Regions from separate parts of the Paenibacillus filicis genome, predicted to be linked through region 1. Evidence: riboswitches for the same ligand, from Rfam matches in the RefSeq annotation. Region 1 holds a riboswitch; each other region holds the start of a gene.
The links. Region 1 has a riboswitch for cyclic di-AMP ahead of WMW72_RS34660 (ubiquitin-like domain-containing protein). Riboswitches for the same ligand answer to the same signal wherever they lie in the genome.
Positions count from the first base shown of each region.

Region 2: another riboswitch for cyclic di-AMP. It lies ahead of WMW72_RS33695 (hypothetical protein); the one in region 1 lies ahead of WMW72_RS34660 (ubiquitin-like domain-containing protein).
Region 3: another riboswitch for cyclic di-AMP. It lies ahead of WMW72_RS16585 (hypothetical protein); the one in region 1 lies ahead of WMW72_RS34660 (ubiquitin-like domain-containing protein).

Region 1 is NZ_JBBPCC010000041.1:13,432-23,155, forward strand. Features, by position in the region: partial or broken gene WMW72_RS34635 (small, acid-soluble spore protein, alpha/beta type) at 256-432, opposite strand; gene veg (biofilm formation stimulator Veg) at 618-890, opposite strand; gene yabG (sporulation peptidase YabG) at 1,051-1,956, opposite strand; gene rsmA (16S rRNA (adenine(1518)-N(6)/adenine(1519)-N(6))-dimethyltransferase RsmA) at 2,018-2,956, opposite strand; gene rnmV (ribonuclease M5) at 2,953-3,513, opposite strand; gene WMW72_RS34660 (ubiquitin-like domain-containing protein) at 3,623-4,762, opposite strand; cyclic di-AMP (ydaO/yuaA leader) riboswitch at 5,038-5,218, opposite strand; gene WMW72_RS34665 (TatD family hydrolase) at 5,457-6,224, opposite strand; gene WMW72_RS34670 (HD domain-containing protein) at 6,284-7,567, opposite strand; gene WMW72_RS34675 (AbrB/MazE/SpoVT family DNA-binding domain-containing protein) at 7,952-8,206, shown strand; gene rsmI (16S rRNA (cytidine(1402)-2'-O)-methyltransferase) at 8,326-9,213, opposite strand; gene WMW72_RS34685 (tRNA1(Val) (adenine(37)-N6)-methyltransferase) at 9,226-9,724, opposite strand, start outside.
Region 2 is NZ_JBBPCC010000036.1:37,857-47,580, forward strand. Features, by position in the region: gene WMW72_RS33675 (histidine kinase) at 1-1,292, opposite strand, end outside; gene kdpC (potassium-transporting ATPase subunit KdpC) at 1,366-1,974, opposite strand; gene kdpB (potassium-transporting ATPase subunit KdpB) at 2,014-4,044, opposite strand; gene kdpA (potassium-transporting ATPase subunit KdpA) at 4,067-5,743, opposite strand; gene kdpF (K(+)-transporting ATPase subunit F) at 5,772-5,849, opposite strand; gene WMW72_RS33695 (hypothetical protein) at 5,987-6,397, opposite strand; cyclic di-AMP (ydaO/yuaA leader) riboswitch at 6,521-6,687, opposite strand; cyclic di-AMP (ydaO/yuaA leader) riboswitch at 6,857-7,046, opposite strand; gene WMW72_RS33700 (nucleoside hydrolase) at 7,684-8,640, opposite strand; gene WMW72_RS33705 (stalk domain-containing protein) at 8,895-9,724, opposite strand, start outside.
Region 3 is NZ_JBBPCC010000010.1:118,695-128,418, reverse strand. Features, by position in the region: gene WMW72_RS16605 (TetR/AcrR family transcriptional regulator) at 1-127, opposite strand, end outside; gene WMW72_RS16600 (Lrp/AsnC family transcriptional regulator) at 447-917, shown strand; gene WMW72_RS16595 (hypothetical protein) at 1,075-1,308, shown strand; gene WMW72_RS16590 (VOC family protein) at 1,454-2,314, shown strand; gene WMW72_RS16585 (hypothetical protein) at 2,404-2,649, opposite strand; cyclic di-AMP (ydaO/yuaA leader) riboswitch at 2,853-2,990, opposite strand; gene WMW72_RS16580 (flavin reductase family protein) at 3,085-3,699, opposite strand; gene WMW72_RS16575 (alpha/beta hydrolase) at 3,696-4,304, opposite strand; gene WMW72_RS16570 (ring-cleaving dioxygenase) at 4,307-5,251, opposite strand; gene WMW72_RS16565 (DoxX family protein) at 5,308-5,706, opposite strand; gene WMW72_RS16560 (MarR family winged helix-turn-helix transcriptional regulator) at 5,796-6,245, opposite strand; gene WMW72_RS16555 (hypothetical protein) at 6,349-6,966, opposite strand; gene WMW72_RS16550 (hypothetical protein) at 7,532-7,684, shown strand; gene WMW72_RS16545 (hypothetical protein) at 7,911-9,644, opposite strand; gene WMW72_RS16540 (efflux RND transporter periplasmic adaptor subunit) at 9,675-9,724, opposite strand, start outside.

The DNA.
Region 1 (9,724 bases):
TGTCGGCGTGGAAGACCCTCATTCTCAGTGCCCCGCATACGGCGGGTATGCCGAGGCTTGCTGAGCCGCCTGCTGTGCGGCTGCGTAGTAAGGGAAGCCTTGTCCGCCATAAGTCTGCGGCGGCTGCATAGCATCTTGAGAAGCGACTGGCGCGGTCTGCACCGCCCCCCTCACATAAGCCTGCGGCTGCGGCTCCACTCTGGGCTGCCGGACCGAACCGGCCGAATAGACGGGCGCCTGCGGGCGGGATGCCGTCTGATTGGCCAGAGCCTGTTCGGCGATCTGAATCGCCCTCTTGACCATATTCCCTGCATCCTGCGTCCGTATGCCGCCCCAGCCCTCGCGTTCCACCGTTTCGTAGAACCCTAGATCCTTCGCCAGCTCATACTTGAATTGCTCCGACATCACGCCTCTGCGATTTCTCCGGCTCATCTGTTTCAATTCCTCCTCCGCAGTTGATAAGTATAATAGGTGGCCTTAGTATACGCTGCACGACAACGGCCCATACCTCCGGGAAGCAACATTTCCTCATGCTGTGTCGTCTTGTTTATATAGAAAGAAAATGCGAAAACGGCCAACCGCTGACGCGACCGACCGTTCTTGTATGTACAATTAAGCTATTGATGGATCGCAATCCGCAGTTCTCCATCATCATGACACACGGTGACTTCTACGGATTCCGTCAATATATCTGCATAGCTATAGGAAACACGCTTGAACGACTGCTGCTCTTGATCCAGCTTGACGATAAATACGGAAGGGTAGGTTTCCTCCAAGACACCCGAGCGCTCCACTGTCTTGCGACGGCCGCCATTCGCTCGCAACATAATCTTTTGTCCGACATGAGGTTCCAAACAACGTTTGATCTCCAATAGCGTGTTTTTAGCCATTGACTGCTACCACCTCTTTCCTGTTGATTATAACGCAACATAGGTAGTATGTCAATTTAAGTGAAATATTATATCAGCGGTTTTGATTAATTGTCAACGATTTTTTCTTCAATTCTAAAAAACTAATCATTTGAGAAAAGAAAAAGCACCTTATCGGCGCTTATGTCGGCATAACGTATTGGACCTTGGGTACTCCCCGGCGATAGTTGCCGCGGGATTCAATGCCCCCCATGCCCTCCAGGCCGCTGTGGGTCAGATTGATGACATCGAGAATATCAACCGTATCCCGAATCGGTGTGTATGCGACCTTGACCGCGATACAAAGCGGGTCGAGTGCATGGATCAGCACACGGGAAGGCGAGCTTGCGAAGTTAGCACCGGCTTGCAGCAGCGCTTCGAAATGCGACTGGCAGGCGCCAGCGATGACCGTCAAGTTATCGCGGTTTTTCTCGAATTGCCTGGCTGCCTGAACCGCCTGAACGAAGTTATGAGAGTTCTTGTAGCTGCTGAGCTGAGAGATGTCTCCGTTCACGCGATTCTTGAGCAGACCGTCATGCCCCGTGATGACGACAATATCGGGCCTGACCTGCGGCAGCAAGCGTCTGACCGCATCCGTCATGTTCGGCTCGGCCACGTAATAGCCTTCTGCAGGAACGCGCAGCTCTCCGTACAGGTTCATGCATTTGCGGAGATAGTTGGGGTCCCCGTCCAGATGAAGCACCTTGCCGGGCACGTCAAAGAACACAGGACGCGGCTTAGGCGCCTGGGCAGGCAAGTTCGGATTTGCCGGTGCCGCGGCAGCAGAGCTGCCCCAGCCGACATGCTCAGGGGGTATCGTAGCGGCCAGAGAATTGCGCCGCACAGCTTCCATCCATTTGGGTCTTGTCAGCGTCGTATCGAGGTAGGGGTCGAGCTGCGGCATCACATTCAAGTCAGGCAGCGGAGCGTCAGCGAGCAGCCGAAGCTCCACACCGCGGAGCACGGCGTAGTGCCTGCCCATCTCATGAATTTTGAAAACAATGTCGCCGCCGTACGACTTTCGAGTGACCAGGTCTCCCTGTTTCATGGCTTCATCGCCTCCTCGTCTATCGTATGGCGGCTCTGGGCAAATGGTGCAGACGATTCGCCTACGCCGGATCGTCCTTCCCGGACGCCTTGCCCAAGTAAGCGGACAGCGCCGCCGTCAGCGTCGCATACTCAGCCATCGACAACGTCTCGCCGCGGCGGGACGGCTCGATGCCCGCTCCCTGCAGCAGCTGCTCCAGCTCTGGCTTGGTTTCCTTGGTGAAGAACTTGGCCGCCAGATTGTTATAGATCGTTTTGCGGCGCTGGGTGAAGCTGGCCTGTACGACCTCGAAGAAGAACGCCTCATCCTCAACTTGAACGGCAGGCGCCTCTCTTAGCTTAAGCCTGATGACGGCCGAATCTACATTAGGCTGCGGAATAAACACGGTCTGTGGAACGATCGCAACCAGCTCGGGCTCGCAATAATACTGTACGGCAATACTGAGCGAGCCGTACTCCTTGCCCCCCGGTTTGGCAGCCATCCGTTCGGCCACTTCCTTCTGAATCATGACGACGATATTCTCCAGAGGAAGACGCTCCTCCAGGAGCTTCATCAGGATAGGGGTCGTCACGTAGTAAGGAAGGTTCGCCACGACGCTCACCTTGTCCACACCCTGGAACCGTTCTGCGAAGAGCGCCTGCAAATCCACCTTCAGCACATCGGCATGCACGACCTCCGCATGGGGGTAAGGAGCCAGCGTCTCCTCCAGCATCGGCAGCAGACGCTGATCGATCTCAACAGCGACAACCTTGGCTGCGAGCTTGGCCAGCTGCTGGGTTAACGCCCCGATGCCCGGACCGATTTCCAGCGCGCCCTTGGAGGCATCCAGCCCGGCGGCGGATACGATACGGTTCAGCACATTCTGGTCGATCAGGAAGTTTTGTCCGAGGCTTTTCTTGAGGGTAAATCCGTATTTCTGCATCAAATCCTTCGTCCGTTTGGGCGAAGCGATATCACCGGCAGTTTGTCCGCCTGGCGCCTGTAAGTGTTCCTGGCTCATGATTGCGCCTCCTCATCTGTTGCCCGCTCCAGCTCCTGCAGGGCGGCTTCGAATTCATCGCGGGTGATCTGAAACGCCCGGCAGCGGTTATAGAATTGCTTGCCGTTGCAATAGCCGATTCCCAGCCTGTTGCCGATAGCCAGCCGTCTTGCGGCTGCCTGCGGATGAACGATGAGCCCGGCCTCCAGCAGATCGTCCCAGCTGATCTGTGACTCTCCGGCCGGCTGATCCGTACGTACATTCGCCAGCGCCTCACGAATAGCAGTCACGGAGGCATTCTCGACACCGATATCTCCCTTGCTGGTCGCCGCCTGCTGGGTGAGAAACGCATGCTTGGCACCCGGAACTTCCCGTGCGATGATCTTACGGATCCGTTCCCCCGCATGATCCGGATCTGTGAAGACGATAACCCCCCTGCGCTCCTGGGCGAGGCGGATCCGCCGGATGATGTCCGCATTAATCGCCGAGCCTCCGGTTTCGATCGTCTCCGCTTCCACAGCACGCTTGATGGCGACTGTGTCGTCCTTGCCTTCCACTACGATAATCTCCTTGATCAAGTCGGTTCTTCCTCTCATCGTTCATAAACATGGAAAAAGAAGAGGGTGCTAGAACGCCTCTTCTTAATCCGTTAATCTATATGCATCAGTCTTCCCGTATTGCGTGCTCCTAGTCAGCAGACGGCTTCTTGGGCCCGATGACGTATACCGTATACCCGCGTTTAGTACCGAAGCGGTCGGCATAGCTGTCACTCTGGAAGTAGACGTCGATCTTATTCCCTTTCACAGCGCTGCCGGTATCCTCAGCCCGGCGGAAGCCGAGACCGTCGATATATACCCACCAGCCGATCGGGATTACTTTAGGGTCAACTGCAATGGTACGACCTTCCGTTACCTTCGCCCCTGATGACGTTACGCCGTATTGCGGATGGCTCTCATCCTTGCCCGTCGAATCCGGTCCTGCCGAATACGCGGTCAGCGTAACATTCTTAATCACTTGCTTATAGCCGAAATTGACCCCATTCTTGGTTACTTCCTCCACATTCGGCGAGGAAGCTGACAATGCGACAACGGGACTCTTGGTTCCTACTGCGACAATGCGCTGCTTGCTTTCCGTTTGTACGGCTTCTCCTACGACCTGCTCCGAGACGAGCACGCCGTCTTCAAACACTTTTTCGGTTTTCTTGATCTTCAAACCTTCTTGACCCTCTTGCACAACTTGTTCCTTGCCCTTGAGCAGCTGGGGCTCATTCTTCTTCACCGTGTCGAAAGCGATCGCTTCCTGCAGCTCGCCTTGTTCCTTCTTAACACGAACGACTTTGACGGGACTATCTGTCGCAAGCTCGCTATCCGGCGCAGGGATAACCTTATCCAGCTCGCCAAGCGTCACGTTCAGCTCCTGCAGCGCAGCGCCTACCGTCTTGCTGACCGTATATACGGTCTTGGTCTCCCCATCCATCGTCAACTGAAGCGGCGTTGTATGGGTAATCGTAATGCGGTCTCCAGATTTAATCGAGGAGTCCAGCCCGTGCGAAAGCCGGTCCTTATCTGACACCGCAATGCCTTGCTCATCCAGGATTCGTTGCAGGACCCCTTCACGGGTTTGGAACTTGCGTTCCTGTCCGTCCACAACGAGCGATACGCGCTTGACAGCCGTACCGTGTAACATCATCAAAAACATGAAAGTCATAGCGAATGAAAGGAGTGTGATAATCGTTATCATACGCAAGTTTCCATGCTTCCATCGCAACGCGAAGGTCATGCTGGATGATCGTCTTACATGGGTTTGCTCAGGTGATACAGCTCCCACTTGTTCGGTCCTCCTTAAAGCCTCGCCATTTTGAGTGTTATGCATGATTAGAGTCTGACGCGACTATGGTAAATGTTTGGAATGCTACTTCCAACTTTTCTTCCGCTGTCATCAGAGCCGCCACTTGCCTGCTACGTCCCCCCTTCGGGCGCATCTTATAAAGTGCTTGGACATTTATCCCATCTACAGGGAAACACAAAAAAGTCAGCGGAGAAGAGGAACCTTCCCGTGACTTTTTTCATTTGGCCCAAATGAAATATAAGCACACGACAATCGTTACCTCTCTCTAGACGCTTACGAGGTTAGCTGACGGATTCGGACTTGAGAGTCGCCCTACCCCGTGTACTTGATCAGCACACAAGGATTCACCCCTAAAAAAACATCCCGTGACCGTCAACCGGTCAGCCGTGATGTGGTTCCCCCGTTTCCCTTTCGGAAACTCAGCGATGTTGGAAATATTGTGATCGATATGAAGTTATTATTGAGTGTACGATGCGAAGGCTTCGGTTGTAAAGTATACAAACAGAGAAAAAAAGAGCGAATTTGGTTCGAATCTGGCATATAAAACGCTTTTTTCAAAACAAAAACCATCTATTTCTCATCCGGACGTAGTCTTAGCATCAATTTCCTTTCGTTTTCTTGATTCGTTATTCGGAACTTCATTTTTGGGTGCGCTTTCCATGGGGAAATGGCCCTATGAAATCCTAAAAAGCTCCATCGCATTCCGACTCGTGATCTCAGCCAATTCTTCTAAGGAAATTCCTTTTATTTCCGCTGCTGTCTCTGCGACCAGACGCACATAAGCAGACTCGTTGCGCTTTCCCCGGTAAGGATGCGGAGCCAGATAGGGGGCATCGGTTTCGATCAGCAGACGGTCCAGCGGCACCTTTTCCAGCACCTCTTTGGGCTGGCGCGCATTTTTGAACGTCACGGGCCCCCCGAATGAAATATAAAAATTCATATCCAGACACAGCTTGGCCGTTTCCCAGCTACCGGAGTAGCAATGCATGACACCTCCGACCTCGGAAGCTCGTTCCTCCCGCAGGGTCTGCACGACATCGTGATGCGCATCGCGGTTATGAATCGCAATCGGGAGACCTACCTTGCGGGCTAGGCGAATCTGATCGCGGAATACGCGATCCTGGACATCCTTCGGTGAGGTATCCCAATAATAATCCAGCCCGATCTCTCCGATGGCAACAACCTTGTCATGGCTGCACAGCGATTCGATCCAGGCCAGATCCTCTTCGGTCATATCCTTCGCATCCGTCGGATGCCATCCAACCGTCGAGTAGATAAAGTCATACTGCTCCGCAAGCGCCAGTGAAGTAGGGATGGTTTCGCGGTTAAAGCCTACATTCACAATTCGACCAATTCCGTTGTCCCTCGCACGGGCAATCACTTCGTGTCGGTCTTCATCGAATTGGGGCGCATTGAGGTGGGCGTGCGTGTCGATCAGCATAGCATAATTCTCCTTTGGCTTGTCCGTTTTCTCTTAATATATAGAAGGAACTGAAACAGCTACAAGGCAAACAGTCGCCGCAAGCCCGGATCCAGCTCCGGAAGATGTTTCACCAGCAGATCCCTTGGGTAATACAGGTGGTATTTTCCCATCTGGATGCCGCTTATGGAGCGGACAATCTCGGATTTGCGCGATATTTCCGTCAGCTGTTCGTTGGAATCGAGCAGCAGGATGGGAAGCTTCTCATCATGCTCGCCCGGCCGGTATATATCATAGGACTGATCGGACGGGAAATCCACCTCGAGGTAGTAGACGGGGTCTATACCCAGTGCTGCCAGCTGCTCTCGCAGCTGCTCCAGCATACTTGCATCGAGCATCTCCAGCGTTACATACTTGAACAATCGCCTTTGCAGAAACCGGCTGCATAAATCCGACAAAATCGGATCGTCTTCCAGGGTCCACTGCATCAGCGTCGTCTGCATGAAGGCTTCATCCAGCAAGTAATATTCGCTGCAGGTCAGCTTGCGCTGGAACAAAGCCGGCAGCGGCGCCAGCAGTGAGCGGAAGGCAAAGCCGTCGTCATACAGATGTCTCGCTCTTTGAAAAATTTTATTCAGCACGACTTCGGCGCTTCGGGTAACCGGATGGAAATATACCTGCCAATACATCTGATAACGTGACATCAGGTAATCTTCCACCGCATGCATCCCGCTATCCTTGACGACGATATGTCCCTGATACGGACGCATCACCCGCAGAATCCGCTCCAGGTCGAAGGTTCCGTAGTTCACCCCGGTGAAATACGCATCTCTCAGCAAATAATCCATCCGGTCCGCATCCAATTGGCTCGAGACCAAGCTGACGACGATTTCCCTGCGATAGGTCTTGGCGATCACACCCGCTACTTCTTGCGGGAAGGTCGGCGACACGCGGCGCAGCACCTCATTGACCTCCGTATCACCCAGCACGATGCGGCAGGACCACTCCTCATGATGGGTACCAAACGTCTTCTCGATCGAGTGGGAGAACGGACCGTGCCCCACATCATGCAGCAGCGCCGCGCAGAGGCACAGCAGCCTTTCTTCCTTGGGCCAATCCTCATACTGATTGCGTTCGAACTGCGAAATAATCTTGCGCGTCACCTCGTAGACGCCAAGCGAATGGGAGAACCGGCTATGCTCCGCTCCATGGAAGGTCAGAAAGCAAGTACCGAGCTGACGGATGCGGCGCAAGCGCTGGAACTCACGGGTGTTAATCAAATCCCAGATTGTTTGATCCTGCACATAGATGTATTTATGGACCGGGTCCTTGAATACTTTTTCTTCCTCCAAGAGATAACTCATAAGGCTCCTCCTTTAGAATTACTTTAGGATTTCGACAAGGATTCTGAAATCTCGAACCGTTTGTCGAATTTTGTCCGCATGTTTCTTCCAAAAATAACGGCAAATTTCATAGGCAAAACCGCCATGCAACAGAATGCAAAATATTTTCATTAAGACGCAAAAGACTTGCTATAGTGCAGCAATTCAAGGGAATTCAACTTTATTCACTTCTTAATCTATCAAATATGCCAATAATTTGTCATGAAATATTGTATTTTTTAGGTTGACTATTTTGGGAATGGTTGGTATCATATGTATAAAGAATATGTCGAAACATGACGATAATTTTTTCATTCCACTATGCGAATACATGAAGTGGACTTCTTGGAGAGGGGAATTTTTAAAATGATGAAATCTACTGGTATTGTTAGAAAAGTCGACGAACTGGGTCGTGTTGTTATTCCTATCGAGCTTCGCAGAACGCTGGGTATCGGCGAGAAGGACGCTTTGGAAATTTATGTTGACGGCGAGCGCATCATGCTGAAGAAATATGAGCCTGCTTGTATTTTCTGTAGCAATGCTGAAAATGTATCTTATTTTAAAGGAAAAATCGTTTGTCACGAATGTTTATCCGAAATGCCAATACCTGTGACAAAATAAGAAAAATAGGTTATAATAGAGATAGCAAATTTAACTATGGTAATTCTAACCTTTTTCATATCTCCTCTTGACTCCCTGAACCTGGATTTTCCCGGGTTCAGGGAATTTTTTTTGCAGCTTTACCGATCGCGATGCAACTCATTGTACAGCTCCCGCTTGGGAACTCCCCGGTCCAATGCCGCCAGCTTGATCGCTTCCTTACGATCATAACCGTCCGCTTCATATTTCCCTACATGCGCTTGAGACGTAAGCTCTCTCCACCACGCGGACTGCTGGTCTGCCTCATCGCCCTGCCCCTCCACATTCAAGATGAAGCAATATTCTCCTTGTGGAGGGTGGGCCTCCAGATGCTCCAGACACTCCGCGATCGTGCCTCGGATAGCCTCCTCATACTTCTTGGTCAGCTCCCGAACGAGACAGAGCGGTGTGTCCGCTCCCAGGCCCTCCGCAATCCGCGTTAACGTCTTGACGATCCGGTGCGGAGACTCGTAACCCATGATCGTTCCTCCGGCTTTCTTCCAGCTGGACAGCTCCTGCTGCATGGGCTTGCCCTCGCGGGGAGGAAACCCTACGAAGGTGAAGCGGTCTGTCGGCAGCCCGGAGATAATCAGAGCCGATAAAGCGGCATTCGCCCCCGGAATCGGGATTACCGAAATGTCCGCCTCGATGGCCAGCTGCACCAGCTCGAACCCGGGATCGCAGATCGCCGGCAGGCCAGCATCGCTGACGAGCGCGATATCATCACCAGCCTGAATCAGCCGGATCAGCTCCGGGCCGCTTGCCTGCTTATTATGCTCATGGTAGCTGACAAGCCGGGTCCCGATCTCGAAGTGAGAGAGCAGCTTGCGCGTCTGCCTCGTATCCTCGGCCGCAATCCATTTGACCTCGCGCAGGGTGCGTACCGCCCGGTAGGTGATATCCTCCAGATTGCCGATCGGTGTTCCCACCAGGTACAGCTTGCCGGAGGCTTGTTCGTTGCTATAGCTTTTTTGAATGTTCACGCTTATCGTATCCTTCGCTTAGTAAGAATCAGGATCATGATCCAAGGTTAGCCTGCGGCCGAAGTACACATCGGCGAGCTCGTCGGTGTACTCCGTCTGGTTTTTGTATACAATGAGCGGAGGCAGGGTGCGCAGCTCCGGCTTGCCGTCTCGGAGTCCGTCGATAAGCACCATATTCGCTTCCTGGTCTGCACGGGGATGGACGAAGCGAATCCGCTTCGGCTCGATCCGGTACTGCCGCATCAAGGCGCAAATCTCCACCAGCCGGCTCGGGCGGTGCACCATCGCCACCTTGCCTCCGGTGCGGACGAGCCTGCTGCTGATGCGGATAACATCCTCCAGCGTGCAGAACAGCTCATGCCGTGCTGCAGCGAAGTGTTCGTTGCTGTTCTGGTCCCCATTCACAACGGGGAGATACGGCGGATTAACGGTCAGCGCATCGAACAGGCCGTGACCGATCTGATCGAGCGCCTGGCGCAGATCTCCGTGCCGGATCTCAATCTGCTCGTCCAACCGA
Region 2 (9,724 bases), on a different contig from region 1:
TACGTCTTGCCGACGCCCGGCGCGGCTCCGATGTATACCTTGAACCGCCCCCGCTTGATCTGCCGGATGCGCTGCTCCAGCTCCTGCGAGCTGAGCCGGCGGAACAGCTCCGCCTCATCCTCCGGCACCGACGCCGCCAGCTTGGCAGGCAGGATGCGCTCTCCCTCATGCTCGGCGCGGTCGGCGACGACGAATACATCGATGTTGCGCGTCTTCTTCAGCATGTCATGCACAATAGAGCCCTGCCAGAACTCCTGCCAGCGGGTCTGCTTGGAATGCCCGATCACGATCCGGGTGACGTGATGCCCCAGCGCATAGTTCACCAGCACCGTCGGCAGCTCCCGCCGGGAGCACAGGGGGAGCTCCTGGAATTCCGCATCGATGCGGTCCGCCAGCTTCAGCAGCGAACGCTTGAAGGCCGCGGCCTCCTTGCTCAGCTCCTTCTCCTGGTTGACGAAGGTCACCACCAGCAGTTCACCGTTCAGCCGCTTAGCAATCTGCTGGCCGCGGCGCATATAGATGGACCCATTCCAGTGATACTGGGTGGAGACGAGAATCCGCTCCGCCGCTCCCGACGGGCCGATCAGCCCCAGCTCCTCCCGGTATTTCTTCAGGGAGTCATTGACGCCCTCCGCCATCAGCCGCAGGGTAAGCTCCCGCAGAATCGCCAGATTGCCCCGCTTGAACAGCGCCGCTCCATCCGCGCGCAAGCCCCCTTCTTCCACCCGGGCCAGCATCGTCTCTGGCGTCACGTCGATCAGCACAACCTCATCGGCCAGCTCCAGCGCATCCGTGGCTACCGTCTCGGTAACCTCGATCCCGGTCAGCTTCTTGGCTACGGCGCGCACGTCCTCCAGCTCATACACGTTGACCGTCGTAATCACGCTGATACCATGGCTGAGCAAGCGCTGGATATCCTCCAGCCGTGTACGAAGCGGCGCGCCCTCCCGGTTCCGGTGAGCCAGACCGTCGACGAGGACGACCTCCGGATTACGCTTGATCAGCGCGTCCAGGTTCAAATCCTTCTTCTCCCGGCCGTTCAGGGTCCAGTGGATGCTCGGCACCCGCTCCAGATCGCCGATCTGCTGGACCGTCTCCGGCCGCTGCATGGTCGATACCGCGCAGATGACCACATCGATACCCTGGCTTCGGAGCGCTTGGCCTTCCCTCAGCATATGGTACGTCTTCCCCGAGCCGGACACCGCCCCGATGTAAACCTTCAAGCGGCCTCGATGCAGCTTGGAGACGGATAGCAGAATTTCCTCCGGCGTCTTGCGTCTGAATGTGTCCATAGTTCCTCCCCGGTCCCAGCCGTTACGGAGTAAAGCCGGAGCATCTGAGGCATCGATGTCCGGCTTCTTCGGGTTATTTCTTCAATAGCTCAATCAAGTCCAGGTTCAAGACCAGCACGTTCACGCGGGGTTCGCCGAAAATCCCCAGGCTGCGTCCCTCTGTATGCGCTTCGACCAGCTTATTCAATTGATCGGCCGGCAGCCCGGTCAGCTTGCTGATCCGTGGGACCTGGACGTGTGCCGATTCCGGCGTAATATGCGGATCAAGCCCCGAGCCCGAATTCGTGATCAGGTCGATAGGCAACTGACTGACAGGCACGTCGGGATTATTCCGCTTCCAGTCGGCGATTGATGCCTCCGTTCTCTTCTGCAGCTCCGGATTCGACGGCGCATAGTTATTCGAGCCTGACGCTTCCGCTTTATACTCAATGCTGGATACACGGCCCTGGAACAGCCTCGGATCGGTGAAGGACTGCCCGATCAGCTCCGAGCCTACGGCTTCGCCCTTGCTGTTCACGATCAGACTGCCATTCGCCCTCCCGGGCATCAGCATCTGCGCGACACCTGTGCTTAATAACGGGTACACAATCCCGCACAAGACGATGAATACGAGACTGACTCTTATCGCGACGCTTATGGAAAGCCGGGCCGGTTCCTGTCCGGCGCTTGCTGATTTATTCATCTTCATCCTACCCTTCTTCTCTGTACAGGTCTAGTAGGTCTAGACCCACCAATGCACGACGAGATCGATCAGCTTGATTCCGATAAACGGTACCACGACTCCACCCAGCCCATAGATGAACAGATTGCGCTGCAGCAGCCGGGTCGAGCTCATCGGCTTGTAGGCGACTCCCCTCATCGCGAGGGGGATGAGCAGCGGGATGATGATCGCATTGAAGATCAGGGCGGACAGGATCGCTGATAAAGGCGAGCCCAGCCGCATCACATTCAAGGCTTCCATCTGCGGGATCGCCAGCGTGAACATCGCCGGGATGATCGCAAAGTATTTGGCCACGTCATTGGCGATACTGAACGTGGTCAGCGCGCCGCGAGTCATCAGCAGCTGCTTGCCGATCGCCACCACTTCAATAATCTTGGACGGGTCCGAGTCGAGATCGACCATATTGGCCGCTTCCTTCGCCGCGACTGTCCCGCTGTTCATCGCGAGGCCGACATCCGCCTGCGCCAGTGCCGGCGCATCGTTCGTCCCGTCCCCGGTCATCGCGACCAGCTTGCCCTCCGCCTGCTCCCGGCGGATAACCGCAATTTTATCCTCCGGCTTGCTCTCCGCGATATAATCGTCTACGCCCGCTTCCCTGGCAATGGTCGCTGCCGTCAACGGGTTATCCCCGGTGCACATGATCGTCTTGATCCCCATCTTGCGGAGCTGATCGAACCGTTCCTTCATGCCCGGCTTGACGGTGTCCTTCAGATAAATGAGTCCAAAGATTTCGTGATCGACGGCTACCGCCAGCGGCGTCCCGCCTTCCTTGGCAATCGCATCGCCTTGAGTGCCGAGATCCGCAGGGACCGTGCCGCCTTGGGCCTCCACCCACTTGCGCACGGCGTCGACTGCGCCCTTACGCACCTTGCGGCTGTCCTTCAGGTCAATGCCGCTCATCCGGGTTTCCGCCTGGAACTCGATAAACGCCCCGCCTTCGGCCATCGCTTCATCGTACGTGAGCCCTTGCTTCTTCATCAGCTCCAGCACCGAGCGGCCCTCCGGCGTCTCATCCTTCATGGAGCTGACCGCCGCCCATTCCCCTACTAGACGTTCAGGGTGTGCGCCTACGGGCACAAACTGACTGGCCATCCGGTTCCCGAATGTAATTGTTCCTGTCTTGTCGAGAATCATCGTATTGATGTCCCCCGCCGCCTCGACAGCCTTGCCAGACATCGCCAGGACGTTGAACTGAGTGACCCGGTCCATCCCGGCTATGCCGATGGCGGACAGCAGCCCGCCGATCGTCGTAGGAATGAGGCAGACAAGCAACGAAATCAAGACCGGGATGGACAGCTCGATCTCTACATACCGGGCGATAGGAGCAAGTGTCACGACGACGATCAGGAAGATCAGCGTCAGGCTGGTGAGCAGCGTATTCAGCGCGATTTCATTGGGCGTCTTCTGCCGGGAGGCTCCCTCGACCAAGGCAATCATCCGATCGATGAAGGATTCGCCCGGATCGCTCGTAATCCGCACCCGGATCTTATCGCTCACGACGCGGGTGCCTCCGGTGACCGAGCTGAAATCTCCGCCCGCTTCCTTGATCACCGGCGCGGATTCGCCTGTAATGGCAGACTCATCGACAGAGGCCAGTCCTTCGATCACCTCGCCATCCCCCGGGATCATCTCCCCCTGCGACACAATGACGATATCGCCCTTGCGCAGCTCGGTGGAGGGTACCAGCTTGATGCCGCTCCCCAAGACTTTATTCGCCGAGATCTCAGTTTTTGTTTTCTTCAGGGAATCCGCCTGTGCCTTCCCCCGCCCTTCGGCTAAAGCCTCGGCGAAATTCGCGAACAGCACCGTGAACAGCAGAATCACAAACACCGTCAGGTTAAAGCCTACGCTGCCTTCCGTTCCGAAATAGCCGGGGAAGAGCGTCATCAGCAGTACGACGAAGGTGCCGACCTCCACAATAAACATCACGGGATTCTTCATCATCGTGACCGGATTCAGCTTGATGAAGCTGTCTTTGATCGCATTTGTTACCATTTCGCCGGTTAGCAGTTTTTTTCTACTTGTACTCATGGACTTATTTCCACCTCTTCGATTAACGGATCGTTAAATGCTCAGCGATCGGGCCCAGAACAACCGCCGGTAAAAATGTCAGCGCACCGATGATCAGGACCGTACCGACCAGTATCCCGACAAACAAGCCATTGTCCGTACGGAAGGTTCCGATCGTCTCTGGAACCCACTGCTTGCGCAGCATGGAACCCGCTACGGCGAGCAGCGCGATCATCGAGATATACCGGCCGAACAGCATCACGAGACCCGTGGATATATTCCAGAATGGCGTGTTGTCACCAAGTCCCTCAAAGCCGGACCCGTTATTGGCCGCAGAGGAGGTGTATTCATACAGCACCTGCGAGATGCCGTGGAACGACGGACTCGTAATTGCAGCCGTGCCCGGCTCCGTCATCAGGGCCAGCGCCGTCGGCGCCAGAATGATCAAGGGATGCGTCAGAATCGCGACGGCGATCAATCTCATCTCCCTAGCCTCAATCTTCCGTCCCAGAAATTCAGGCGTGCGCCCGACCATGAGCCCGGCGAGGAACACCGCCAGAATCGCATACATGAGCATATTGACGAGACCAACACCCTTGCCGCCGAATACACAGTTGAGCATCATCAGAGCCAACGGCGTAATCCCCCCGAGCGGGGTCAACGTATCATGCATATTGTTGACGGAGCCGGTCGTCGCCGCCGTCGTCACGGTTGTGAACAAGGCGGACCCAGCAATGCCGAAGCGTACCTCCTTGCCCTCCATGCTGCCCTGTGAGGCATCCACGCCCAGCCGGTTCAGCACGGGATTGCCTGCCGATTCAGCGGCATAAGCTGCAGACAGGAACAGTACGAACAAGATCATCATCGCCGAGAAGATCACCCAGCCCTGCTTGCGGTTCTTGGCAAACAAGCCGAACGTATACGGGAGCGCAGCCGCCAGCGACCACATGGACAGAATCTCGATCACGTTGGTCAGCGGATTCGGATTCTCGAACGGATGGGCTGAGTTCGCCCCGAAGAAGCCGCCCCCGTTGGTCCCCAGATGCTTGATCGATTCGAGCGCCGCTACCGGGCCGATCGCAATCTGCTGCGGCCCTTCCACCCCGTTCACGGTGATCGTTGGCTGCAGCGTCTGTGGTACCTGAAGCCCGACGAGCACCAGCGTGGTGACAAAAGCAAACGGCAGAAATACCCGCGTATGCGCCTTGACGAAATCCTCGAAGAAATTGCCGATCGTCTCACCCTTGCTCGTGATGGCTCGGATGAAGGCTATCGCCACGCACAGCCCCGTAGCAGCTGAGGTAAACATCATCATCGTAATAAAAGCCATCTGCGAGAAATACGAGAGGCCAGTCTCACCGCTGTAATGCTGGAGATTCGTATTGGTCATGAAGCTGATGACCGTATTGAATGTCAGCGTCTGCTCCATATTATCGATGCCGCTCGGGTTAAACGGCAGAAACTTCTGCAGTCGAAGCATGAGGTAGCCGGTCGCTACCAGGACGATGTTCGTCAGAATAAAGCTTAGCGCGTAGGTTTTCCAGGTCATGCCCCGGCGCTGCTTCAGCCCGATCAGTGCGTATATCGGCCTCTCCGCCCAGGCAAACCAGCGATCTGTGCCGTTCGCCTCGCCCCGGAACACCTGGTACAGGTAGGTGCCGAGCGGCTTCACCAGCAGCAGCAGGATCAGGATAACAACGGCTATTTGTACAATGCCCATAACTTCTTAGACCCTCCTTGTCAGCAACCTAGAATTTCTCCGGATTGACCAGCACATAGACGAGATAAATAAAGATAAACACCGTACATACACCAACCACGATCATTTGTTATCTCCCTCCGGTTCACGGTTTACGCTTCCGCACCAGGCTAGGAAGCCTGCGAATAAGACATACGCTCCGGCCAGAAGCAGCACCATACCTAGATCCAGCATCCAAATCCCTCCTCATGGTCAGCCTTCTGCCTAATCGTCCATGGATGCAATTAAAAAGCTAACGTCCTGACTGGACGTATGAATGATATTGCGGGCCCCCAGATTTCTGTACATCAGCCTCGGACTGCTCGAATGGGTGATGATCGTGATGGGCTTTGTCGTCCATTTGCTGCAGATCTGCAGATAGCGGCAGCACAGCGTCACGCTATTTTCAAATAAAAAGACTTGACCTACCGGGAACTCCGGCATGATCCAGGTAACCTCATTTTTAGTATCCACGAGGTGGGAAATTTTCACTCCGATTCTAGTAACCCTCTCTTGTTCCACTCGATTGTTCACGATCGCTGCGCACGGAATCTGCCGGGCCAGCAATTGACTAATGAACAGCTCCCCTGCTTTGTTCGGTGCGGATACCAAGATCCATTCCCGCTGATGTACCACGGATTCTCCTCCTATTGATTGAGAAAGAGAAGGCAACAAAAAAGAAGCCGGCAGGAAGAAAAGAACTCTTCCCGCGGCTTCTTCAGGCACAGCCAAATAGACCGTGTCTTGCCCACGACAATCGTTGCCTCTCTCCAAACGCTTACGAGGTTAGCTGACGGATTCGGGCGTGAGAGTCGCCCTACCCGGGAACAGCCTGGCTGTTCCGGGATTCACCCCATGAAGCTGCGATGGCAGCTTCGTTGGTTCCCCCGTTCCTTTTCCATTCAAGGACTCAGCGAATCAGATGCATGTCATTCGTTTTGTAAATCATTGGCTTCTGTTTCATAAAAAGACAAGTAAAAACCACAGAGGCTTAAGCCCTGTGGTCGATAGGTTCGATCACAAGCTTCATCATCCTCTCTCCATTAAGCACCATTCGCATGTCAGAACAAGTCAAGACGGTCCTTCGATACCAAGATGGCTGCCTACCAACGCTTACGGGGTTAGCTGACGGATTCGGGCGGTGAGAGTCGCCCTACTCGGAGCCGCTTCCTGCCCCAAGATTCACCCCATGCCCTGCGCGCAGCGGCTCTCACACCGCTTCGGCCTGGCTGTATTGGTTCCCCCGCTTTCCCGGTTAGCCCAGGAAACTCAGCGATTCAACATGGAAACTTTGTTTGATTCATGAGTTGTATCATACGCTTGCCGGTTGGTCCTGTAAAGAAAGACCATCCGTCAAATCCCGTTCAATCCGCCATAATCCGGAAGTAATTCATCTTCGATCTCCATATTGCTGCATCTTACTCCCGATTTTACTGTTTATCTCGAAAATCACGAAAATAGAAGCTTAGCCTAGAAAAGGTGGAGATAACCGAAGCGTCTGTCCATTGAAGTCGGTTTCACGTGGATTTCCGGTTCAAATCATACAAATCTAACCATTTATCGGGTTTTATTTTGCAATAGTTCGGGCGAATGGGGTAACCGCGATAGCTAACCTCGTAAGCACAGGTTTCAGCCGCCAACAACTATTTACTAATCCCGGTTGCACGAGACGAAGATTGAGGATGCCGGAATGGCGGCCATGACCTCTGATTTCGTAATTTTTATAGATGAAGAGGCGCCTCATGTAAAAAAAGACCTTCCAAAAGTGTTCCGCCTGACAAATTGGATCTGCTTAGAAGAAAGGGACTCTTTTCATATGGCGTGACAAAGGTCGTTTCAGACGCATACATGCCTGATTACAAACAGGCTAAGGGAGCATTTCTGCTCCCCTTCCATGCCTTCTGCATAGCTATAGACGCTGTTTAAAGAAATACGGACAATAATTTATTCACGGCATACTCGGCCTCGACATCTATACACACCTGTACAGGACTTCCTACCAAAGCATTACGCCGTAAATCCGCCACGGTCATCCCCTGACAAATCTCACTTTGGCATTCCACTTTAATCTTCATCTGTTGGGTTTTGACCACACCTGGCTCTAGGGCCACCAGCATCGTTAATGGATCATGCAGCGGGGCAGCTCCCATCCAATAATTCGAGGTGTGATAGAAGTCAAAGTAAAACTGTAAGGATTCGTTGATAAATTCGACGATATCCTTGTTCTCTTCTTGGCAATGCTCCTGCAGATAGTTCAGATGCTGCTGGGTAATCAGCGTTTTCATCGTAACATCTAGGCCCACCATGGTGATCGGTAACCCCGAGCTAAACACGATGTCCGCGGCCTCGGGATCGCCCCATATATTCGCCTCCGACACGGGGGTTACATTACCCGGGACATGAACAGCTCCACCCATGACATATACATGCTTAATTTTTTGAGCCAACGTTGCATCCTTCTGAAGCGCCTGGGCTAAGTTGGTTAATCTTCCCAAAGCCACGATAATTAACTCATTAGGAAGCTCGTCCGCTTTACGCAAGATAAACTCATGGGCTTCTTCCCCCAAGGCCTTCTGAGCGGAAGGCGGAAGCTCGACGTCGCCGATTCCATTCTCGCCGTGCACTTTCGTAGAGAAGCCCTGCAAGGTGCGCTGCAGAGGCTTCTCCGCCCCTTGGACCACCGGAATCTCATAGGTCGTCTTGGCCAGCTGAATAATTCTTAAGGTATTCTCCGTTGCTTGCTGGACGCTAATATTCCCGAATACCGTTGTGATTCCCTCTACGTGTACATCCGTTGCTTTCAGCGCATATAGGATGGCTAGCGCATCGTCGATCCCCGTATCGGCATCAATGATTACTTTTTTTTCGAATGGTTGCATCGGAATCTCTCCCTGTCTGGTTAGTTACTATTTAATTCCCGTATTCGATGAAGTGGCAGGAGAATCATGATAGGAATTATAACAGTAATGAGCGGCATAGCAAACCTCTCATCCCAGCGTGTAGCGGTGCGTTACCGAATTTCATTATGAAAAAAGCACGGACCCTAGAGTCCGTGCTTGGTGAGGGAAACGAGCATAAGCTCGGTAATCCCTGCATGACAGTGAAATTCATGCATAGGCTTGCTTCACCAAAGTCATTGCAGCTGCATCAGCGTGGCAGCATCAATATCGTATAAGGTACCTTGGCCAGCTTGAACAAGCTGACTGATCTGCTCGTAGGCCAAGCCGCTTGTCGGGGCAATGGCATCCAGCGTAACCTGATTCGCTGGCAGGTTAGCGATGATTTCTTCCAGGAAGAAACCGGCCATGCCTTGGGAGGTGCCTTTATCATGAACAGGAGCATCGGTAATGAAGATGATTCTTTTGGAGTTCTTTCGTCCCGCTAATTTTTGAATCGCCATATCAATGGCCTCTAGTCCAGATTCCTCTTCGTCCTCCCCGCCGGAAGCAACCAACTGCTCTAATTGAACCCGTAACAAGTGTTTATTATTGGTGAAATCAAAATACTCGAAATCTGGATTATACGGATCTACATAATTAATATCCCGATAAGCCACGAGAGCAAAGTTCGAGCCCGATGGAACGGAATCCACGAAGCTAATGACCGACTCCTTCACGTAGTCGATAACCTCACCCATACTACCTGTCACGTCTATGACAAAGACAATATCCGAAGCAGCTTTGATCCCTTTGGATATGTTCTCTAGAATAGGTGAGGAAGTCGACGGTTCTGACGGCTCTTGTACCGCTTCCTCAACCGGAGTCTTCTCGCTTTCAACGGAGGTCGGGATCTCAGGTTTGTTCTGAAAAATGATGACGGATTTGGAAGCCTCGTTCCATTCTACAACACCGCCTAGAGCTTCACTCACAAAGCGAACCGGTACCATCGTATGCCCATGGATAAGCTGTGCGGGTACACTCAACGTCACGGCAACACCGTTGACGTAAGCCACATTCGAACCGA
Region 3 (9,724 bases), on a different contig from region 1:
CCAGTTTGATCGAAGTAGCTTTGATACCATGCTCGATCAATAAATCATGCGTCTTGGCGATAATAAGATCCCGATTATTTAATGGCTCTGTAATTATGTTTCCCCCTTCACTTGTTTGGTCGTCCAACCAAGACTAACAGCTTCCACCGGACTAGTCAAGTCAGCATGAACATAGATAAAGATCCTTTTTCGAAGAAACTTTTTTGATCATACACACCCAACCACCTTGATTCGCGTCATGTAAATTAACATATTTAATCCCATGAAATCCAACTTGCTACCTTTCATTCCTCCATCTTTTTTCTTTCACATGTCAGGTAAATTCACAATATATTATTGAAAATGAATGATTTTCACGATATATTTAGTACATACGGATATTCAAACAATCATTTCTCATTCGCCTTGTCATATATTTTTCAAATTGTGGAATGGGGCTGGCTATCATGCAAAATGAAACACCATCAGTCGACATTGATGACATTGATCGAAAAATCATTCATGAACTTACTACTAACGGTAGAATATCTTACACAGATCTTGGGAAAGAAATCGGACTGTCGCGTGTTGCCGTTCAAGCTCGCATTCATACGCTTATGGATAGCGGCGTGATTGAGCAGTTTACGGCGGTGCTGAATCCGGCTAAAGTAGGCATAGGTGTGACGGCTATCTTCAATATCGAGGTGGAGCCGCTGCAGATGCAGGAGGTAGCCAGTAAGTTGTCGGCTCAACCGGCCGTAACCAACCTGTACCATACGACCGGTCCGAGCAAGCTTTATATGCACGGTCTATTCGCTACCAATCAGGAGATGGAAGCCTTTCTAAGGGAGAAGCTATATACACTGCCAGGGATTACAAGCGTGGATTGTCAGGTGCTGATCACTCGCTACAAAAGCCGCGTAGGTCTACCGCTCTAGCTTGGAGCCGGACGATTTGCCGTGATTACCCCTACATCTCCTGACGCCTCGCCCATCCAATTGGATGGTCTGATTTTTATCGGAATGGATGGTTACGACAGCTCCGATTGCTGCTATAGTCTAGGGGGAACAAGGACGGCAGAGAGGTGAGGAGCCTGTGCAGCAGCTCTATATATATTACTTGGTATTCGCTACGATCCTGTTGATCGGCGCCGTTTCGACCATTATGGTCGGGGTCTCCAAGAAAAACAAAGAAGGCAATCCTTCTTATGATAGCAAAACCAAAGGAAATTGGTCCCGTTTATCGTGGATTTATATTGTCGTGATCGTGCTCGGTTATGTGGCTTTAGTTGCCTATATCGTGCAGTCCAGCCCGGGCTCGTCCGGCTAAACTTACACCAAATCTCAACAGGACCGCTCCCACAAGGAGCGGTCCTCTTTGGCGTTGTCCAACCCGCTTGGTTTTATTTGACAGAATTCCTTCTCCTGCTATACATTTAACTAGAAATCCTATCTGAATAAGGAGTGTTTATACGATGTCCTCTGTGCTCCCTGATGATTTGAAGCTTGGACCGGTGAAGCTGAAGGTTTCCGACTTGACGCGTTCTCTGGCTTTCTATACGGAAATAGTCGGCTTGCGTCTGCTGCACGAAACGCAAGGCGAAGCCCAGCTGACCGCGGATGGACTCACACCGCTGGTCGTCCTGCGGGAAGTCGCCGATGCGCAGGTAACCGCGCGCAGGTCCGCCGCAGGCTTGTATCACTTCGCGATTCTGCTGCCTACCCGCGAGGCTCTAGGGCTTACCCTTCGTCATCTGATCGGGACGGGAATTCATATCGGCCATTCGGACCATCTGGTCAGCGAAGCTCTATATATTACCGATCCCGACCATAACGGCATAGAAATTTACAGTGACCGCCCTCGCGACACCTGGCGCCGGGACACTCAAGGCCACTATATCATGGCCAGCGATCCGATCGACCGGGATGGCCTCGTGGCGCTAGCGGAAGGCAAGGAGTGGAACGGCCTGCCGCCTGGTACCGTAATCGGCCATATCCATTTTCACGTTCAAAGCCTGGACAGCTCCAGACGCTTCTATTGCAATGTGCTCGGCTTCGATATCGTAGCCGATGCCAGCAGCCGGGGTGCGTTGTTCATCTCTGCTGGCGGGTACCACCATCATATCGGCCTGAATATTTGGGCTGGAGAGCACGCTCCGATTCCGCCGGCTCAGGCAACAGGCCTGGACTATGCAACGGTCGTCTTCCCGGACGAAGCCTCCCTTCGTCAGACCCTGGACCGGCTGGGCAGCGCCGGGATCGCGGTAGCGGAGCAGAACGGGTTCCGGTCGGTGACCGACCCATCAGGCATTACACTCCGCCTGGTAACTGTTTAAGTGCAGCAAAAGACCGCTCCCGGCAGGAGCGGTCTTGATCTCTATCCTTGGCTATGAAATCCGGTCCGTATGTGACATGATCGCCGCTGTTAGCGAAAGCGTTCCACGTCCGGCGCTTTGGACGTGACCGAGCAGCCCCTCTCCGGCTCCAGCGCCCGGCCCGCTATACGTTTGTAGGCCATCCAATGCTGCTGATCGCTGGAGAAAAATCCCTCTCCGACGATCGATTGCAGCGCTTCTCTCAGCCGCTGCACCTCATTTAGCAAATAAATCATATCCTGCTCCCTCAATTGCTGGGCTTCTACGCGTTCCCGAATTTCCCTCACCCTGTTCATATACCGTTCTCCTTCCCCATGAGATACCCCGTCTCTGGCTCTGAAGCTTATGCGGACTTGACCGGCTTGGCATGAAAAAAAGACCCCGGCTATCCGCTGCCTCCGCTCGAGACAATCAAGGACCAGCCCCCAGGGTCTTCCCCATAAAAAAAAGACCCCACCAATCACGGGTCATTGCTGCAACATGTTGGCTTGCATGCCGACTGACCCATCTTCCGCTGACGAGGTTAGCTGTCGGGCTCGGGAAAGATGGTTCCCTACATGAATCATGATTCGCCCCAAATGCAAGTGGTTCCCCCGCTTTCCAGTGACTGGCACCGGAAATTAAGCTAGTTTTATAGTACGGAAATCCTCCGCATTAGTCAATAAGCAAAGCCTTGGGTTTGTCCCGCTGCCCGCAGCACTGGCGGAATTCCAGCCTGCGCTGCTGCCGTGTCAACCCAGCGGACGCTCGACGGCGAACTGCTCCCCGAGCCGGGCATAATAGCTGCCCGCCAGACGGCTCACCGGGCGTAGCTTCTCTGCCAGGATGTGGCCTTGCTCATAGATCTCCTCCGCCAGATGAAAGCGGACGACCCGGCCGATCAGCAGATCGCAGGCGGGCTCGCCGCCCGTCCCGCCCAGCTCCAGACTCTGCTCCAGCACGCATTCCAGCCTTACCTTCGCTTCCATCAGCCTCGGCACCGGTACCGCCTCGCTGGGCACCAGCGAGAAGCCGGCCTGGATTACTTCGCTCTCGTCCGACGGGAGATTCGCAGCCGTTTCATTCATCGGAAGGACGATCGACTCGTCAGGGATATGGATGACAAAGGCCCCCGTATGTATGGCATTTCTCGCCGTATCCTTCATCGCACCCTGCTTCCGCTGGACGGATACCGAGACCAGTGGCGGCTGGCTCGATACGATGGAAAAGTAACTGAACGGAGCCGCATTCACCACGCCATCCGGGGAGAGCGTCGTCACAAGCGCGATGGGCCGCGGGATAATACTGCCCGTCAGCAGCTTATAATTATCTCGCTCGCTTTGCGTCGAAGGATCGATCACGATCATAGCAGCCGCTCCCGGAGCCAAGCTGCGGCCGCCCGAGCCTCCGTCGCCGTCAACTGATGGCCGGATCGCTCCCAGTGAACCGTAACATCCGCCCCCGCTTGCTCCAGCAATCCTTGCAGCTCCTCAGTCTCCAAAGGTGAGCAAATCGGGTCATGGCTTCCTGCGCCGATAAATACCGGCGTACCACTCAGAGCTGGAAGCTCAATGCCCCGTCTGGGTACCATCGGATGGTGCAAAATCGCTCCGCTTACGGCCTGTGGATAATGGAACAGCAGGCTGCCGATCAAATTCGCTCCGTTGGAATAGCCCACGGCAATGACCCGGCTGCGGTCGAATCCATATTGAGCCGCAGCCTCCTCCAGGAAATCGTACACTTCCTTCGTCCGGAAGATCAGATCCTCTTCATCGAATACGCCTTCGGCGAGCCGCCGGAAAAACCGCGGCATGCCGTTCTCCAGCACATTTCCTCGAAGACTCAGCACGGAAGACTCAGGCGACAGAAGGCCGGCCAGCGGGAGCAGATCGCGTTCTGTGCCGCCCGTTCCGTGGAATAAAACCAGCGTCGGGGCGTCAGGATTGGCGCCTTTCTCGAATAGATGCTTCATGATCATTTCCCCTCCACGACGCGGACCTGGATGGGCCGCAAGCCTGCTTGGATCTGTGCGCGATGCGGCTCATACCACTCGGGCAGCATCAAGGTCTCGCCCAATGATTCCGCAGGCTCGTCGTTGGCAAATCCAGGAGGGTCGGTAGCGATCTCGAACAAGATGCCGCCGCCCTCGCGGAAATAGATCGCATTGAAATACTGGCGGTCGATGATGGAGGTCGGACGATAGCCTTTCTCCGCCACGAGAGCCTGCCAGCGGGCATGATCTTCGAAGTCTTGAGCACGCCATGCGATATGATGCACGGTGCCCGCGCCTCCGGTTCCCCATTCCGCCGCTGCCAGCGGAACATCGATCACATTGCCGATATCTCCGGAAGCCTGGAAGCGTGCGTACCCGCTGTCTTCTCCCTCTCTCTCCAAACCCAGGACATGCTGCAGTGCATCCATGGTAGCCGCAGGCTTCACACTATACAAGACCGCTCCGCCAAACCCCTTGATCGCCTGATCCGGCGTCAGACCGTCGAAGGACCACGAGCTCGGCTCTCCCTCCGAACGCTCGACCAGCTCCAGATTCAAGCCTTCATTGTCAGTGAACTGCAGATAGGTTTCTCCGAAGCGTTCCACCTGCTGTGTCTGAATGCCGAAGCCTGCCAGCCGTTGCTCCCAGAAGCTCAGCGAGCCGACAGGTACGGCGTAAGAGGTAATCCCGACCTGCCCGCCTCCGATCCGCCCCTTGGGCGAACCGGGGGAAGGGAAAAAAGTAATAATGGTGCCGGGACTGCCGCTCTCGTTGCCGAAATACAGATGATACACTTCAGGAGCATCGAAGTTGATTGTCTGCTTCACGAGCCGCAGGCCAAGAACTCCTGCATAGAAATCCACATTGGCCTGAGGATCGCGGGCGAAGGCGGTAATATGATGAATGCCGGTTGTTTGCTGAGACATAGTAATTCCTCCTTGGTTTTCTTAACTGTTACCTATTGTTTACTCAGGTTCCCCGATTATTGCAGCAGGGCGTCTAGCGAGATAGCACCCGCGCCAGTCAAGGCGATACCGACGACGACCGCGATCAGCACCAGCGGATATTCGTAGCCGTTAGCGGTGACCCACAAGCCGTTCTTGCCATGTACCTTGACAATCGCGCCAAGCATCGTCAGCGTGATCAGCACCGCAGCAACCGGTGTAAACAACCCCGCGGCGAACAGCGCCCCTCCGATAAGCTCCATCAGACCCGCCATGACAGCCATTGCCACCCCCGGCTTGATGCCGATTGAGTCCATCCAGCCCCCGGTGCCTTTCGGACCGTAGCCGCCGAACCAGCCGAACAGCTTTTGTGCCCCGTGACCTACGAACAACAATCCTACGACCACACGTACAATTAATAATCCCCATGCCATCATGTGAATCATCCTCCATTATTTTTAATTTAATAATCTTTATTTTAAGATATGAGTCAAAAAAAGAGCTAGAACTGCGTATCACCTTGAAGCTAGCCCTCTTCCGCCCCTCTACCAAGCTTCTTCAACAGCCGGATCGTCTCCTGCTTCTCCTGCTGGCTGAGCCCTTGAGTCAACCCGTGGATTGCAGCCGCGTGCGCGGGGAAAATACGATCAAACAGCTCCGTGCCGGCCGCGGTAATTTCGGCAAAGATGATCCTTCGATCTTCTTCGCAAGGTACGCGCTTCAGCAGCTCCTTCTTCTCCAGCTTGTCGATATTGTAAGTGATGCTTCCGCTCGTCATGAGAATTTTCTCGCCGATCTGCTGCAGCGGAATTTTTCCCTTCGTATACAGAACCTCGAGGATCATGAATTCGGGTGGAGCCAGATCATGCTGCTTCATATCTTTAACAGCCTGGTCCATGATCGTCCGGTATGCCTTGGAAAGCACCACGAAGGTTTTCAGGGAAACGGCGTGCTCGTCATCCAATCGAATCGTCATCGCTCTCACCCCCTCTTTATCTTTGATTTAATTATCTTGAATTAAAGATATATGATTTTCCGGCAGATGTCAATAGCTATTAGGTGAAAAAGACGCTTTGGTTTTAGGGAGTGCTGCTGTTGATCTCCGCCTCCAGTTTCTCTATAAATGCTGACGGGTTAAGCATTTGCTTGCCGCCCGGAGCTTCATTAGAATCTTGTTCCATGGAGATCTCATTTAATTGAGCATCAGCCCGAGCTCTCTTTTCAATTCGATGGGGGGTGACATCATACATATTTGTTTCTTCGCCTAGAATCCAGTAAGTGTTTGGTTTAGATTGGGCCTCCATTAAAAATAAAATGATTTCATCACCCTTTCTAAGCAGCTCGTTCTTATTCGATAATGCCTTGTCTGTTCCTGCCTGCATAATATCAATGAAATTCTCTGACAGCTTTTTATTGTCTTTGTAGATTTGCAGTACTTCCGCTTGAAAGATCGTTTTATCGGCAGGAGAATCAAGCTCACTGATTTTGCTATTTATTTTTACTCTTACAATGGCATCCGCTTTATTAACAGATTCATCAAAGGGAAAGGTTTCAATGCTGACATGCATGGAAGGAGTTTGGTTCGAAATTGCCTGCTGGCTCGAGGACAATGGGCTGGGAGCACTTGATGCATAAATCGCTATCCCCGCTGCTAACAGGACAATACCTGCAAGAAGGACAAAATATCTTATTCTCAACGATAGTAACCTCCTGTTCGGCTGTCTATGGGTATCCTCACAGTCAATAAATGTATTAAATATTAATCGCCAAAATATGATGGTTCCATTGAATCCATGATATCTATACAAGAGATTTTAAACGATGTAATAGCAGGTCATGATATAACATTAGATAAATAATGTAAAATAATCTTTATGATGGAAACATATTCACTTTTACCACGTCTATAATGTTAGCTCGGTCAGCTAATAATTTATAGACGTGAAGGAGTTTTAAATTGTTTAAGAAGAAAAAGAAATTGTTAACAAGTGCTGCTATTGTAGGTTTATTGGTTGGTACATTGTCAATGGTATCAAGTGCTACTACCCTTGAAAGTTCATGGATAAGTTTCGATGTGGTAGGTAAAACACATAAGCATAAGTTACTGTTAAGGTAACTCCTCATTACTTTAGGAATACAAAAGGCAAGACCTTTGGTTCAGCCATACATGCTGAAACTCTAGATCAAAGGCCAGATTACATCGAGGCATACGGCGTTGACCGCACGTTGGGATATGTAAAGAAGGAAGACCTAGATGGTGAGATGCCAAAAACACGCGAAGAAGCAGTAGCAATGACTCTAGCGAGTAAAGATCGTCAAATACCGCTGTATGACGTTGATGGTGAAACCGTAATTGGTGTGTTTTTAATTCAAAACGCCAGAACGGAAACTTTCGAGGTTCAAAGTCAAGAGTAAATCATAACTGGTAGGCATCCACCATGCAGTATTAGTATTATTGTATTCATTTTTATAAGACGGATTGTAATATGAAGTGCGACAGCTAAACTGAAAAAATATGAAAATATATGGAAACGATGTGATAAAAAAAAGCTCAAGCCTCTCGAATCAGGCTTGAGCTTCCGGCCGCCTTACGGCTGCTCGGCTTCTTAATATTTATGGTAGAAAGGAAATGATGGCTCGATTACTGGTTGTACTGCGTCAGCAGGCGCTTGCCTTCGCCCGTTGGCGTCTTGAAGGTCTCGTAGATCTTAACTTTATGACGAACATCCAGACTATCCGATGCACCGCTAAGCGAAATCGAATTGTCCCCATTCACCAGTCTGCTCGCTCCGTACAGACTCGCATTGCCCCGGCCTACGAGCCGGTCCTGCGAATCATACAGCTCTACCAGCAGCGTCGGGAAGGAAGCATCGAGCTGTACCTGCTCGTCGCGCGTAATATTCAGATCCAGCTTCAGCCGGTACATGTACTGGTACTGCGTGGCTGGGCCATAATCGGAGGTCAGGTTCCAATTCTTGACCTTCACCTGGAACGGATACAGGCTCCATTCGTCCTTCTTCGCTTCCTGTAGGCCGGTCGATATCGCGGCGATCGTCGTTTTGTACGGAGCCGCCGTGACGGCATCCTGTACCTTGAGCACCAGTCCGTCACCCTTCTCGGATACCGGCAAGGTAAATGAGTAGCTGACGGTCAGCGAAGAGCTCGGCAGCACCGTCGCCGTCTGCGTGGCCTGACGGCTTCCCGTATATTCGTAGCCGTCCCGGCTCACCAGGTCGGCCTGGAATACAGGCACGGACAGAGGCTTCGCCGACTTGTTCGCCAGCTTAAACTTCGCGGTGACGATCTGGTTGCCGTCCTCCTTGTTCTGATGCAGATTGTACTCCACCACTGATACGATGAGGTCCGGGTTGATCAGCTGGCTCCGCTCATCAAACGCAATGCGGTGCCCCAATGTATAAGCCGCGAAGCTTGTACCCGGCGCCTCGCTAGGAAGCAATACATTCAAGCGACCTACCTTGAAGGTCGTTACGTCAACCCCAGCTGCTCCCGCTTCGGCGAAGGTTTCCGGCGTCAGCACATTCAAGCTCTGCAGCACGGTGTCCTGATCCGTCGGGATCGCATAGTGGATATATTTCTCAGCCTTCGGCTCCAGCAAGATCGCGTCTTTCTCCACACGTGTCCCCGTGAATACCTTGCCGCCTCCCTTGCCATCGATGCCGAACGCCGGCAATGTCTCACGCTTATCTGTCGGGTTGTACGCGAGCAATTGTACAACGTATACGGTTCCTTCCGCCGTCGATTCCTTATTGATCGCCACCGGCGTATATTGGATCGGGGAGATGAGCCCCGGGATTTTAAACGATTCAGACCATTTCTTGACCGCCGTGGGATCCGTGATCGTCGTATCACTACCCTTCCAGGCGTCTCCCTGGATGGGCACGCTGATGATTGGCGTCTCTTTCTTCGGGTACACGTAGTAATCAACATCCGTCCAATTGACCTGAGTCAGCGACACTTCATCCGTCCGGTCGATCACAGCCAGATAGCTAAGCTCGGTGGTCGCCTTGGGCTGCAGGGACTTCGCATTGGCCGCGCTCGGCTTCAGCGTGTATTCCACGCCTTCTTTCGTCTGCACACGCACTTCATAATCGGGCACTCGCGTAATCCCTGCCGCATGATTGGTCATCCGGACAATGACGCCGAGGCGGGTGCCTCCGTCTACGCGTTCATTGAGCGCGCCCTTGATTTCCACATCCAGCAGGTCGGTCAATGTGTAGGTGATGACCGCTGGTGCGGCGACCTCCGGCACGGATGCTTCAGACGGAGCATCCGCCGCGTAGACGGACAGTCCGGCACCGAGAAGGGAGACGGAGATGGCAACAGATGCTGTGGTAACTTTCAGTTTGCGGTTCACTTGTGTTCCTCCTGTCAATTCGCCCTGCGCTTACTTCGCGAGCTGTACTTTTTCTTTGTCTTTGAGTTGGTTTTGCCCGG